DNA from 3 places in the Pallidibacillus thermolactis genome. Region 1 is predicted to be linked to each of the others. Evidence: riboswitches for the same ligand, from Rfam matches in the RefSeq annotation. Region 1 holds a riboswitch; each other region holds the start of a gene.

Region 1 (4,546 bases):
CTTCTTCACGTTTTAAAAGCGGCAGAACGAACAACACATTTTGCGGATCTGCTAATTCAGTGTAGATTCCTTTTTCTTCAAGTAATTTTTGTAATTCATAGCCACTTAAGCCTGTTGTGGAACGAATAGTAACTTTTAACGGATCCATTGTTACATTAGCCGGTGGTGCTAAAATTTCAATCTCTTTAATAGTAGAAAGTAAGTTTTTGAACGCGTTGATTTTTTTTAGCAAATACGATTGATCTTCCTCAGTAAATGATGCTAGATAGCCCCTTGATAAATCAAGGGATGCCATGATCGGATAGGAAGGACTGCTGGATTGCAACATTTGTAAATAAAATTCAATTTGGGTTTCTTCGATAAGATTACTATTAAAATGTAAAAAAGAGCCCATTGTCATGGCAGGTAATGTTTTATGTGCCGAGTGAACGACGATATCTGCTCCAAATGATATGGAGCTTTTTGGAAACGGATATGCTAAAGTTAGGTGTGCACCATGAGCTTCATCTACAAGAACAGGGATATTTTTTTCATGAGCTATATGGATAATCTTTTTTACATTCTCTTCTTCCGCTAAACCATAATAATTTGGATAAGTTAAAATAATGGCTTTTGGCTTCGGATAACTTTCAAGTGCCTTTAATACCGTTATTGCATCAAGAGAGCCGGCTATACCCCAATCTTCATAATAATTAGGAGTTAAAAAAACAGGATTTGCATTGGCTAGCATGAGTCCATGTAAAATCGACTTGTGACAATTCCTTTGAACAAAAACTGTATCACCAGGTTCACAAACTGCCTGTATCATTGCTAAATTGCCTACTGTTGATCCATTTATGAGGAAGAAACTTTTCTTTACCCGATATAAATTTGCTAACATGAATTGCGATTGGAGAATAGGACCTTCGGGTGCATGTAAGTCATCTAAGCCTGTCAATTCGGTAGCATCAATAGAAAGTACTGATTGAAAAAGAGATGGACCTTGCGTAAAAAATATTTGTCCATTTTTATGACCGGGAACATGAAAAGAGATTTTATTTTTTTTATAAAAATTCTCTAAAGCATCATATAACGGCGTTTTTATTTGTTCCATGCAACTCTACCTTCTTCTTTGTTATTGTAAATTGTAAAAGAAAAACTGGAAATTAAGTATGGTCAGGGAGGATCTTTTATCCATATTACCTACACCATTTCATTTGTACTATCTTTTATTATAAACTTTGCTTAAGAAAGGTGAATAATCAAAGTATACCTTTGCAAGTATGTTTTGCTTATCATCATTTGATCTTCCAAGATGTGGTCTGTATTTATATATAACTTTCAATGCTTTTGCTGGTAAATAATGTTCAATATTTCTCTTGAAAAATATCCGATGTTATGTTTCTATTAATAGTGGAAAATAAAATAGAAAGTCCGCAACTTGCGGCAGAGGTTCTAGCTACCCTCTATAAAAAACTAAGGAATGTCATACTTTCGTTAGTATGGCTTTTTTGTTTGTTATGAGGTTATAGTCACCCTCTATAAAAAAACTAAGTGAGAAGCAGTACTTCCCTTAGTACTGCTTTTTTCTTTAGAAAGGAGAAGCTTACATGTTAAAAGATGAAAAGGCAGTTGTTGTGTTTAGTGGAGGTCAAGATAGCACAACATGTTTATTTTGGGCAAAAAAGAACTTTAAAGAGGTAGTTGCTGTCACATTTGATTATAACCAACGTCATAATAAAGAAATCGAATGTGCCCAAGCTATAGCCAAAGAGACTGGTGTTAAGCATTACATTTTGAATATGGATTTATTAAATCAACTTGCACCGAATGCATTGACAAGAAATAATATCGCAGTGAAAAATGGGGAAAATGGCGAATTGCCATCAACCTTTGTACCTGGAAGAAATTTACTTTTTTTATCTTTTGCCGCAGTCTTAGCCAGTCAAGTCGGTGCCAAGCACTTAGTAACAGGGGTAAGTGAAACGGATTTCAGCGGTTATCCGGATTGTCGTGATTCGTTCATTAAATCATTAAATGTTACGATCAATTTAGCGATGGATCAAGATTTTGTGATCCATACACCTTTAATGTGGTTGGATAAGGCGGAAACTTGGAAGTTAGCTGATGAGTTAAGGATATTAGATTTAATTAAAACAAAAACATTAACCTGTTATGAGGGAATAATTGGCGACGGTTGTGGAACGTGTCCTGCTTGTGTCCTCCGTAGAAACGGGTATGAAAAATATATTCAAAGTAAAAAAACAGCACAGTGTTGAAGGAGATTGTATAATGAGAGTATTTTTATATTTAGCTTCTATTATTCTAGCGAATGTGTTGACTGCAGCATTTCAACCATTAGAAGTCGGTATACTTATTATTCCAATTGGCACGTTTTTAATTGGATGTACATTTATATTTCGGGATATTGTTCAAAATAAATATGGTCGTAAATTAACATATCTTTTCATTGCCACTGCTTTAGTTTTATCAGCTTTTGTTTCCTATTTATTAGGTGATACTTTAATGATTGTAATGGCGTCCGCCGTATCCTTTTTAATTTCAGAGGCGTCGGATACGGAAATTTATACACGATTAAAATTGTCCATTGGGTGGAGAGTCTTCTTAAGTGGGATTGTTGGAGGATTTTTAGATTCTGCTATTTTTGTTATTTTAGGATTAAGTCCTTTAGGTGCTGGATTTATTCCGTGGGAAGCTGTCCCAGTGGCGATTTTAAGTCAACTTATTGTGAAAATTCTTTTCCAAAGTATTGGTGCTATTACAATTGTTCAAATTGTAAAACATCCGAAGTTAAGAGCGGTCATTTATTAAAACAAAACGACAGAACATAGTGGGCTACTACGTTCTGTCGTTTTCTCTTGATTATGCAAGTTTATCTTTTGATTGATTTGAATTTAATTCAGAATCTGAGTTGTTTTTTTTCAGTCTAAATGGTGCAATTATTAGTGCGACAATTAAGATAACACCTAAATATCCGACTAATGGAAGGAAACTTGAAACAAGACCAGTAAAACCAATAAAACTTAATCCAAATTCACTGATCAGTGCAATCACTAAAATAACATTAAATTTCTTTGTACCAGTTTGTGCAAGTCGTGCAACAAAACCGTAGACTACACTCACTGTTGTATTAAATATCATTCCGAAAATGACAATGGACATTATTGTTCCTAAGATTGGTGAAATTTCATTGATAATACCGAGTAACGGCATATCAAGAGTGGCAACTTCTTCAATTTTAATGAAGATGGCAAAGTGGACAAGTTGAATTAAAATTCCTAGTCCGAGACCACCAGCAAGTCCACCGAAAGCCGCGATTTTCGGATCCTTAATGGTACTTCCCGATATAATCGCCATAGATGCACCTAGTGTAAGGTTCATACAAGCATAGTTAAGGCTAGAGACGAACCAATTCGGAAGTGAAGAAGGTGTTTCTACAGCAGTTGCTAATTTGTTTAACGATGCAAATGAGCTATCTAATGTCACAAGAGTATATACTGAAATAATGATAATTAAAATAATTAAAAATGGTGATACACTACTAATGATCGAAACGACACGACTGGTGTTAAATAGAGAAGAAACAAAAACTAGTAAAGTCATGATTAAGGAACCCACAAAGTATGGTAAACCAAATTGTTGGTGTAAACTAGCACCTGCACCAGCAATCATTAAGATTCCCATACCGAAAAGTGTAAAAATTAAAACGTAATCAATAATGGTCCCTACTAGTCGACCGCTTACTTGATAAATTACTTCTTTGTGAGAAGTAGCCTTTGTACGACTTCCTAACCAGACGAGAACCATCCCACAATAAGCAAAAATTGCTGTTGAAATTATTGCACCAATAGAACCAATTAATCCGAAACTGGTAAAATATTGTAATATCTCTTGACCGGATGCAAAGGCTGCTCCGACAATAATCCCGATAAAAGCGCTTCCAATTTTTAAGATATCTTTCATATTTTAAAATTTCCCCCTTGTTATCTAATGTCTCCCATTGATGAAAGAAAATACCCCTCAAAAACAATATATCAAAATTCTGTAATAATTAATTTATTGAAAAAATAAAAATAAAGCGTGATTATTTGTAAAAATGAATAAACGCATACATTTTTTTGATAATATCCCTTTCTGGTAAACATTACAAAATTATTGTAGAGGGCAAAAAACTTATGAAGAGTTGCAAAATAAGATAGTTTCTATTACTTATATGACAAATTTTTTTAAGAAAAGAACGAATCTTTTAGAAGTTTTTTATAAAAATAAAGAATATTTCAATAATAGTAATTTTATGCTAATATAAAATAATATAATGAAACAGGGGGGATTATATGCAATTATCAGAGAGTGCTTTTCAATTATTCGCCATCATTCTATATTTTCTTGCGATGATAGCCATAGGATTTTATGCCTACCGTCGCATTCATAACCTCAATGATTACATGTTAGGTGGGAGAAGTCTTGGTCCAGCTGTTTCTGCATTAAGTGCCGGAGCAGCAGATATGTCACAATGGTTGTTGATGGGCCTCCCAGGAGCCATTTA
Region 2 (4,546 bases), on a different contig from region 1:
AAAGTGCTCCACCTACTACTTCAATCGGCTGATGACCAAGCCGCTCTCGTAATCTTTTGGATTTTTCATCATGATAGTGGTGGTCTTCCTCTCCACGAAGGCGCTCCACTTCCTCTTCAAGATCATTTACTTTAATGGTTAACTCTCCTGATTGTCTGCGAATTCCTTGAGCATCATACATAACAAGTAACCCAAAAACGGTTGCCAATGCAAAATCAATGGTTTTCACGCCTCTTCGTAAGGCAATATATGTTGCCAAAGAAGATACCCCTGCGGAATGAGAACTGGGCATTCCGCCTGTTTCAAAGAACATCTCCCATTCCCATTTCCCATCAGTTATTTTTTTGTAAGGTATTTTTAAAAATTGCGCCAATCCAATTGTCGTAAGTGCCGTCACAATTGGTTTATTCATATTGACCACCTCTTATAATAGCTTGGTTAAAAAGAGGTTGGTTATACATGTTTTTTCCGTATCTTTAGCTGGATATTACGAACAATTTGATTAAACACTTCAGAAAAAATAATCCCCATCGCAATAGCTCCCGCTATGAATAGGACTTTAGCAGCAAGTTGAATGGCAACATTATAATCATTTAAGACAAAGTGACGCATCGCATTATAGGCTAGTCCTCCCGGAACAAGAGGAATCATGCCACCGACTGTAAATATAATAACTGGAGTTTTATAACGTCTTGCAAAATAATAACTAACGATGGCAATAAAGAAGGATGCTACAAAACTTGCAAATACTGCATCAAATGTATTTTCTACCATGAAAAAGTAAATCATCCAACCAAGCATACCGACAAATCCGCACTTTACAATTGCCTGCTTCGGTGCATTAAAAATAATACCAAAACCGCTCGAAGCGATAAAACTGGTTACAAGTTGCTCTAACATTCAATCACTTCCTTTAAAATAGACCAATAATAATCGCAATTCCACTTCCAATAGCCATCGCTGTAAGCAGTGCTTCCGCTCCTTTTGTAATACCGGAGACTAAATGACCAGATATAAGATCCCGAATGGCATTTGTAATGACCAGCCCAGGTACCAGCGGCATGACAGACCCAATGATAATCTTATCGACTTCCATTCCAAATCCGTTATATACAAGTAATAGAGCACATATTCCAATAATTGCTGAAGTTATAAATTCAGAGAAAAACCGTACTCTCACAATGCGATCAATAATTAAAAAACATAAGTAGCCAAATCCACCGGTAATCATTCCTGGAATAAAATCAACCCAACTCCCACGAAACATAATAACAAAGCATCCACTCACGATTGTCGCAGCTAATATTTGAAGCCAATAAGAATAGACGAATGGCGCGCGTTGCACTTCTATTAATTTTTGGTACGCTTCCTGAAGCGTCCATTTTCCTTCACTAATTTCCCGTGACAAACTGTTGACAACAGTAATTTTATTTAAGTCCGTTCCTCTTTTTTCAATCCGTTTCATTTTTGTATTTGTAATTTCATCACCATCAATGGAAAAAACGATCGCTGTAGGTGTTACGTAGCTTTCTACATATTCAGCCCCAAAGCTTTTCGCAATGCGATTCATAGTATCTTCAACTCGATATGTTTCAGCACCACTTTCGAGCATAATTTGCCCCGCCAAAATACAAATCTCATCAATAGTATAATTACGTTTTCTTATATTGTTCAATTTTTATCCACCTTCATTCATTATTAGTGTATCCATGGAATAAAATTGTTGCAAAGTTTATTTTTGAATAGCGTGACGCCCGTCTGTACACAAATGCTAAACATTTTTCGAAACCCCTTTATGTTTAGTCCTTCACATAAATCAAACAAATTGACTATATATTCTAGCGTATAAACTTTATGTTATGAATAAAGGCATTCGACAGGGTTTTCAATGTCCATCTTAACTATACAACAAATATTAAATATATATTTTAGAAAGCCAAAACACAACCCTTAATTCACAGTTATCCATATATTCCCATAACAACAATCGCTTGTTTTTCAATATCATTTCCTATACAATTTAAGAGTTGTCTAATTTTCGGAGATATCCGACGTGGTTCGCAACCATCCCACGTAAAAAAACTAAGGAGAGGATAAAAAGTGAATATTAGAACGATTTCTGTAAGTGGAATTGTAGCTGCACTGTATATTGCTGTCACTTTCTTAGTCCAACCAATTGCTTTCGGTGTACTACAATTACGGCTATCGGAAATGTTTAATCATTTAATTGTTTTTAACAAAAAATATTTCTTCGGCATCGTTATCGGTGTCTTTTTAGCAAATTTGATTTTCTCGCCAATGAAAATTTTAGATATCACATTCGGTGTAGCCCATACTGCCATTTCTTTAGGAATCTTTATTCTTCTTTCAAAATATGTAAAAAACATTTGGGCACGTATGGTGATAAATTCCATTGTTTTTAGTATTATGATTTTTATCATTTCTTGGGAGTTAAACATCGCTTTCGGAACACCATTTTTTAAAACTTGGGGTATATTAATTCTTGGGGAAATTGCAGTTATGCTCATTACAATGCCGATTATGTTTGCTATCCATAAAAATGTTCATTTTGATAAAGTAATAAAATAATTTATAAAAGCTATCCAGACAAGTTTTTCCAACCAAATTGATAAGTTGGTTAAACCATCGGATAGCTTTTTTCATTATAAAATATGAGATGCAATGATACGATCAAGTTTCCGAATATCAACTTTTTTATTTAAATTTAATTTAAATTTCCCTGTTCGAGTCCAAAATTGAATTTCAGCATTATAGTCAAGTCGACCTGCATTTTCGGTGGAATACATGTCGATCGATTTAAAAGGAATCGTATAGATCTCAACCTTTTTTCCTGTAATTCCTTGTTTATCAGCAATAATAAATCGTTTATTTGTTACAACGGCAACATCACGGACCGTACGATAAGCAACCTGGGGTTCTTCACCTTCTATTAAGATCGCTTGAACATCTCGTGGTACGTCTACTTCTTCATAAAACGTCCATTCCATTATAGCATCTACATTTGCCATCCTATCCCTCCTAATCTACTCACTCATAAATAGTATGTACAATTTTTTTAGCGGTTTCCTTTCCATTTTCAATACAATCTGATATCCCTGCTCCATAATACGAACAACCAGCGATGAATATACCTTGAAAATTGTTTTCGAAAATTTTTTCTAGTTTCTTAACCGTTTCTGGATGTGATATATCATAGGTCGGCATTAGGTCAGTCCATTTCGTAATATTGCAAACAACAGGTTTCTCCTTTAATTTTAAACTTTTTTCTATATCTTGCAGTGCTAGATTAATGAGTTCTGACTCACTCATCTTTTTAATTTCCGAAAACTTTGGATGATTATTTTTATAAAATAAACGTATGAGGAGATTGCCATTTTGTGATGTATGTTGCCATTTTCTACTCGACCACGTGCAAGCCCCACAAACTAAAGATTCATTTGATGTCGTAATAAATCCTGTCCCATTTTCAGGTAATATTTCATTTGGAACATGATATCCTAAATAAACACTGATAATCGAATTCATTTGAATCTCAGAAAAAGCATTTGTTAATTCTCTATCGCTGAAAAGTCTTTCTGCTGCATTATGGGGAATACTTAACACAATATAATCAGCTTGGATTTCTTCACCATTTCTAAATTGAACTACATAGCCATTTTCACTACGCTTAATTTCTGTCGCCTCATGATTTAGCCGTATCTTCGTATGGTTAAGTTTTTTTGCAAAACCATCAATAATTGTCGATAAACCATTTTTAAAAGAAAGAAACTTTTTCTCACTATGACCTAAAAATTGTTCTTTATTGACTTCGATTCCTTTTAAAATACTACCGTAACGTTTTTTATAGTCTAACAAGTATGGCATGGTTGATTGGATAGACAAGTCATTCAGATTTCCGGAGTAAACTCCTGATAATACTGGTGCTATTTGTTTTTCTGTTAATTCTTTTCCTAAATAATAGGATAAAAATTCCCCAATCGAATCTGCACCACTAAATTGCCGATCATTGGTATAATAATCCTTTAATGCCTCAACTTTACCTTTAGCAGATACCAATTCCGATTCAACTAGCGCTTTCATACTTGCTGGGATTCCAAAAACCGAATCAGCTGGTATTTGCTTTAATGTGCCATCCACATATAAATAAGACGTGCCGACTGCGTTGTAAACAACCTCATCTTCAAGATCTAATTCTTCAATAATACCGGTATGATTAATTTTTCTTGTCACAATTGAATCTGCACCCGTTTCCATGATAAAACCATCTTGTTTTACCGTACGAATTTTCCCACCTAAAATGGAAGAGGCTTCCGCTAACATAAGATTCACATCTTTGTGCTGGTCAAGGTGCTTTTCTAATTCATAAGCAGTAGATAGCCCTGTTATACCTCCACCAAGGATTAAAACTGTTTTCAATTTTCTTCCTCCTCTTGTTGAAACTCGTCAATTAGTTTTTCAGCTGCCCGTTGATACAATGTACTCATATGGGACAAAGATAAAATCAATAACAATTGTTTTAAATATT
Region 3 (4,546 bases), on a different contig from region 1:
TAGACCGAAGGTCAATTAAAAATTGACTTTTCGGACAGCCCCAAAATAAATTTTCGCATGACAAATAGACCTCACGATTTCCATTTTTTTCGCCAGGTCTTTGTGATATAATCTTACTTACGATTACTGATGCATTGTTGCCTTTTCGTAATCGTATTTCAGATTATGTGTGATAAGGTGATAAGCCGATTTCAAGAACTTATTCACGCATGCTATGGACGCAACTTTATGAGGTTTCCTCTGGGGTTGCGTTTTTAATTTATCATAATAATCTACAATATGATTTTGTGTATTTTTCCGTAGTTGGATCATGGTCTGGATCATGTAAAATAGAATCTTTCTAAGTTTGTTATTTCCTCTTTTATTAATCTTGTCTTTATAAAAGGTATTCCCAGATTGATATCTCATAATATCAATACCGACGTAAGCATTCAGTTGTTTATGGTTTTTGAATCGTCGAATATCTCCTAGTTCTCCAATTAAACGAACTGCAGTCGTTTCTCCGATTCCTGGAAATGAAATTAAAATCTGATACTCTTGTTTATCTTTCGATAATTTAACCATCTTTTGGACAAGTTGATCTCTTTTCTCCTTCAAGTCTGCAATCCGTTTGGCATAATCCCGCACTTGTTCACAGCGAATATCATCTTTTGAAATTGCTGGATACGCTTCTTTTGCTGCTTCGATTAAAGCGATCCCTTTTTCTTCAGCACGTGCCAATGATAAGTTTTTTCTTGTGTTGGCTTTTAAACGATTACGAATCACTGTTTTTGAACAAACTAACACATGATCCGGATGAGAGTATAATTGAACGACATTTAAAAATAAAGCAGAACGTTTACTGAATAGCTTTTCTAACTCAGGAAAACTCAATTGTAGAATCGCATGTAAACGACTATATAAATGCGTCATTTCACTACTTAATTCATCATAATATCTCGTCATTGCACGCATTTGTTTATAATATTCCTCTTCTTGATAAGTTTGTTCACGTTCAGCTCTAAAGTGAGTTTTCGCAAGTTCATGAGCGTCGCTTTTATCTGTTTTTTGTCTCCTCATTGAAGCCATTTGAATATTCGCTTCGAGTGGGTTAACTCGATAATACATATAACCTTGATCACCTAAGAATCGTTCTAGTGGTTTTGAATATACGCCTGTTGCTTCAAAGACAATATCAGGTGCCTGTCCATCTTTTTGTGTTAAAGATATAAGGGTTTCGTTTAATTTCTCGAAAGAGTAACGGTTATGGGTTATTTCACCCTCATATTCGCATTGACGATAACGGTCGTAAATGACCATTGTACTTTTCCCCATACTGACATCAAATGCCACTACGTGTTTCATATTTTCTGCCTCTCCTTTTTAGCCAAACATAGAAGTTCTTCACATTGCCTTATCGATTCCATTTTCTTATACACGGTCTCTTCGGACCCAACATACTAAACTGATTCAAATAAGGATGTGAAGTTGGTCTGTTTTTAATACGGACTCTATTTGGTCCCAGGGGCTGTTCGACCTTCCTTCACTTCTACTATAAAAAAATAGTAGCACAAACCTTGGCCTAGGTCTGTACTACTAATGTTAGTATGTTTTTAATATTTATACTATAAAATTTTCATTGTCTTTTTTTCTTCTCCTTCATACCAATCGAATTCAATTTCAAACGAGTGTTTATCTCCTTTCACTTCATATTCAAATTCTACTTTTATATCATCCGTCGGACTAATGACAATTTCTTCATTTCCTTGCATAAATACGAATTTCTGTTCTTCCCTTAATTTTTTTGCTATTGTTTCAAGGGTCGTTGCAAGTTGTTGGAGATTTTGGTTTTCTTTATGTTTTAACAAAACTTGTGTTCTAGGTTGATTTTGTTGTTCCATAAACATCCTCCCTATCAATCATTAATCAAAATATATTCCTAAAAGTATAATCAACAAAATAGTACTTATTCGACATTTTACAATAGCTCTTAATTCTATTTAAAAAATTGGACTTGAACGGTTAGAGTTGAAAAGGTTAAAGAAATCCCTTCTTTTTCATTTTCTGATAAACGGAGTTTAAACACAAAAAAGTCTGAGCTTACTAAAAACAAACGCTTATGTTAGTTCATTTATTTTTAGTGTAACCCAGACTAACAATTTTTATATGGCATATTTTTCCTTAAACATGATAAAGATAAATACACTCCTTGTAATTGATTTTACTCATGTATTTGATACAAGTTCTCATCCTTAGATTTATCATATTGGTTTTGTTGAAAACTCAAAATAAATGTTAAAAGATTTATATAATATTTAACAGGAAAAAAGATTGTTTTTGGTGGAAAATTGTCAATAAATGATTTAAAAAAATAACGAAGCCTTCTCCCATTTACCCTGTGAATTTAACGGTTATCCACTTTTTCAGGATATAAATCGTGATTCATCATACGGAAATTCGCCATTTCTTCATATTTTGTTCCTGGTTTTCCATAATTACAATACGGGTCAATGGAAATTCCACCACGAGGTGTAAATTTCCCCCAAACTTCAATATAACGAGGTTCTAACAATTTAATTAAATCATTCATGATAATATTGACACAATCTTCATGAAAGTCTCCGTGGTTACGAAAACTAAATAAATATAGTTTCAAAGATTTACTTTCTACTAATTTTTTATCTGGAATATAAGAAATATAAATTGTTGCAAAGTCTGGTTGATTCGTTATTGGACAAAGACTAGTAAATTCAGGACAATTAAACTTCACAAAATAATCACGATTGGAATGTTTATTTTCAACCGCTTCTAAAAGTTCAGGTGCATATTCGTATACATATTTTGTGCCCTGATTCCCTAGTAAAGATACTTCTTGTTTTTCTCTTCCCATAAAAAAATCCTCCTTTGATTGTGCAGGAGGAGGTTCACATAACGAAGTTAACTTCGGATACAAATAAAAAGCCCTGTCCTATGGACAAGGTTATAATATGTATGATCCATAGTTTTTTATAGAGGGTTTCGCTATGAACCTCTCCCGCATTATACGGGTATTTTATTCTACAATATTTTATCATATATGTTAACCATTCGCATGTCAAGGTTGAGAACCATTAGTTGTTATTTGAATTTTCTACTGAAATTTGCCACTTCACTCCGAATTTATCTGTAACTTGACCATATGCTTCACTCCAATCCGTTGATTGCAATGGCATAATAGCCTCTCCGTCTGCTTGCAGGCGTTCATATATTTTTTCTGCTTTTGCCTTATCATCTAGGACAATTGCAATCGTTAAATTTGAGCCCACTTCAAACGGTTCTCCCGGGGAGTTATCAGATATCATTAACTCGGAATTTTCAATGCGTAATTGTGCATGCAACACAAGATCTTTCATCTCTTCTGGTACTTTAAAATCAGGGCTATCTGGAAGATCTCCATAAGTTTGAAAATTCGATAGCTCCGCTCCTAGCGCCTCTTGATAAAATTTAACTGCTTCTTTGCCGTTTCCATTTGTAATGATATATGGTATTAAGCTAAGTGTCACATAATCACCCCATTGGATTTAATTTAACAATTAAAAGCTTATCCCTTTTTCTTTTTTTTCATACAAGACAGATAAATAAACACTATTATCTTTTTCATATGGTGATCTTTGCAAATATACAAGTTTTTTCATTTCCACAAGATGACTTCTTCAACTAAGAAATTTTTCAATATTATATACAATATTGTCATCTAACATGTTTTTGATTTAAATAGATTAATCAAATGGATACAATTCTCTCTTCGTCTATGTCAGGGGAGATTAAATATTTATTACGGACTTGATTTATGGACAGTTCTTTGACAAGGAACAAACTATTTTATAACCTACGATCCTTTTAAAGACATTTATCTAAAAAGTTTTGATCAAACATTTTTTGTTTTTGTTCCTTGATGAAAAACCATCTTCCATTCACCGTCAAATTGCTTCCAGATGGAACTTCGTAAAGAATATTCGTTTGTAATCTCGTTAAAGATTTGATAAGTTGCTAATACAACCTCGTCTGATAATCGGTGTATTTCAAATTCACTCATTTTCATCTTAACAATGCCAATTCCGTCTTCTGGTATTTCTTCTTCCTTAAACAAAACTCTACCTGAACTGCCAAATTCAAAAAAATTATCAGCAAGTATTTTTTTTAATTCCGTTCGTGACGTTCGAATTTCTGGACTTAATAAATTCTCTTCTAATTGTCTAATATGTTCTTTTAATTTTATTTCACTCCCCATATTGATATCTCCTCTCAATATTGATTAGATTCATGTGGGTAAATTGCTTATAATAAGCCTATCTACTATTTTAACAGTGAATAAAAATCACTATTTTTTTGTATTTTCATTATAATCGAAACAAAACAAACGATTCAACAATTTCATTAACTCATTCATCTATACATATATATTTTTTCCGTAGATTTCAAACTTAAGTTAATGAATTCAGATTTATTTCTTGTTTTGTGGATTATGCAAAAACTCATCATTAAATTTTATTAACGAGTTACAACATCATAGTTTTTAATCTTATTA

What was found. Region 1 has a riboswitch for preQ1 ahead of queC (7-cyano-7-deazaguanine synthase QueC). Riboswitches for the same ligand answer to the same signal wherever they lie in the genome.
Region 2: another riboswitch for preQ1. It lies ahead of OEV82_RS03965 (QueT transporter family protein); the one in region 1 lies ahead of queC (7-cyano-7-deazaguanine synthase QueC).
Region 3: another riboswitch for preQ1. It lies ahead of queF (preQ(1) synthase); the one in region 1 lies ahead of queC (7-cyano-7-deazaguanine synthase QueC).

Annotation. Positions count from the first base shown of each region.
Region 1 covers NZ_JAOUSE010000004.1:37,353-41,898, forward strand. The annotation lists gene OEV82_RS02525 (aminotransferase class I/II-fold pyridoxal phosphate-dependent enzyme) at 1-1,093, opposite strand, end outside; PreQ1 riboswitch class I at 1,423-1,465, shown strand; gene queC (7-cyano-7-deazaguanine synthase QueC) at 1,590-2,258, shown strand; gene OEV82_RS02535 (VUT family protein) at 2,272-2,811, shown strand; gene OEV82_RS02540 (YkvI family membrane protein) at 2,863-3,963, opposite strand; gene putP (sodium/proline symporter PutP) at 4,335-4,546, shown strand, end outside.
Region 2 covers NZ_JAOUSE010000006.1:92,858-97,403, reverse strand. The annotation lists gene OEV82_RS03980 (divergent PAP2 family protein) at 1-412, opposite strand, end outside; gene OEV82_RS03975 (threonine/serine exporter family protein) at 454-900, opposite strand; gene OEV82_RS03970 (threonine/serine exporter family protein) at 914-1,675, opposite strand; PreQ1 riboswitch class I at 2,048-2,092, shown strand; gene OEV82_RS03965 (QueT transporter family protein) at 2,101-2,589, shown strand; gene OEV82_RS03960 (PH domain-containing protein) at 2,664-3,029, opposite strand; gene hemG (protoporphyrinogen oxidase) at 3,049-4,437, opposite strand; gene OEV82_RS03950 (DUF1836 domain-containing protein) at 4,434-4,546, opposite strand, start outside.
Region 3 covers NZ_JAOUSE010000038.1:24,772-29,317, reverse strand. The annotation lists gene OEV82_RS11700 (IS110 family RNA-guided transposase) at 124-1,344, opposite strand; gene OEV82_RS11695 (amphi-Trp domain-containing protein) at 1,605-1,880, opposite strand; gene queF (preQ(1) synthase) at 2,384-2,869, opposite strand; PreQ1 riboswitch class I at 2,972-3,017, opposite strand; gene OEV82_RS11685 (VOC family protein) at 3,090-3,521, opposite strand; gene OEV82_RS11680 (nuclear transport factor 2 family protein) at 3,887-4,249, opposite strand.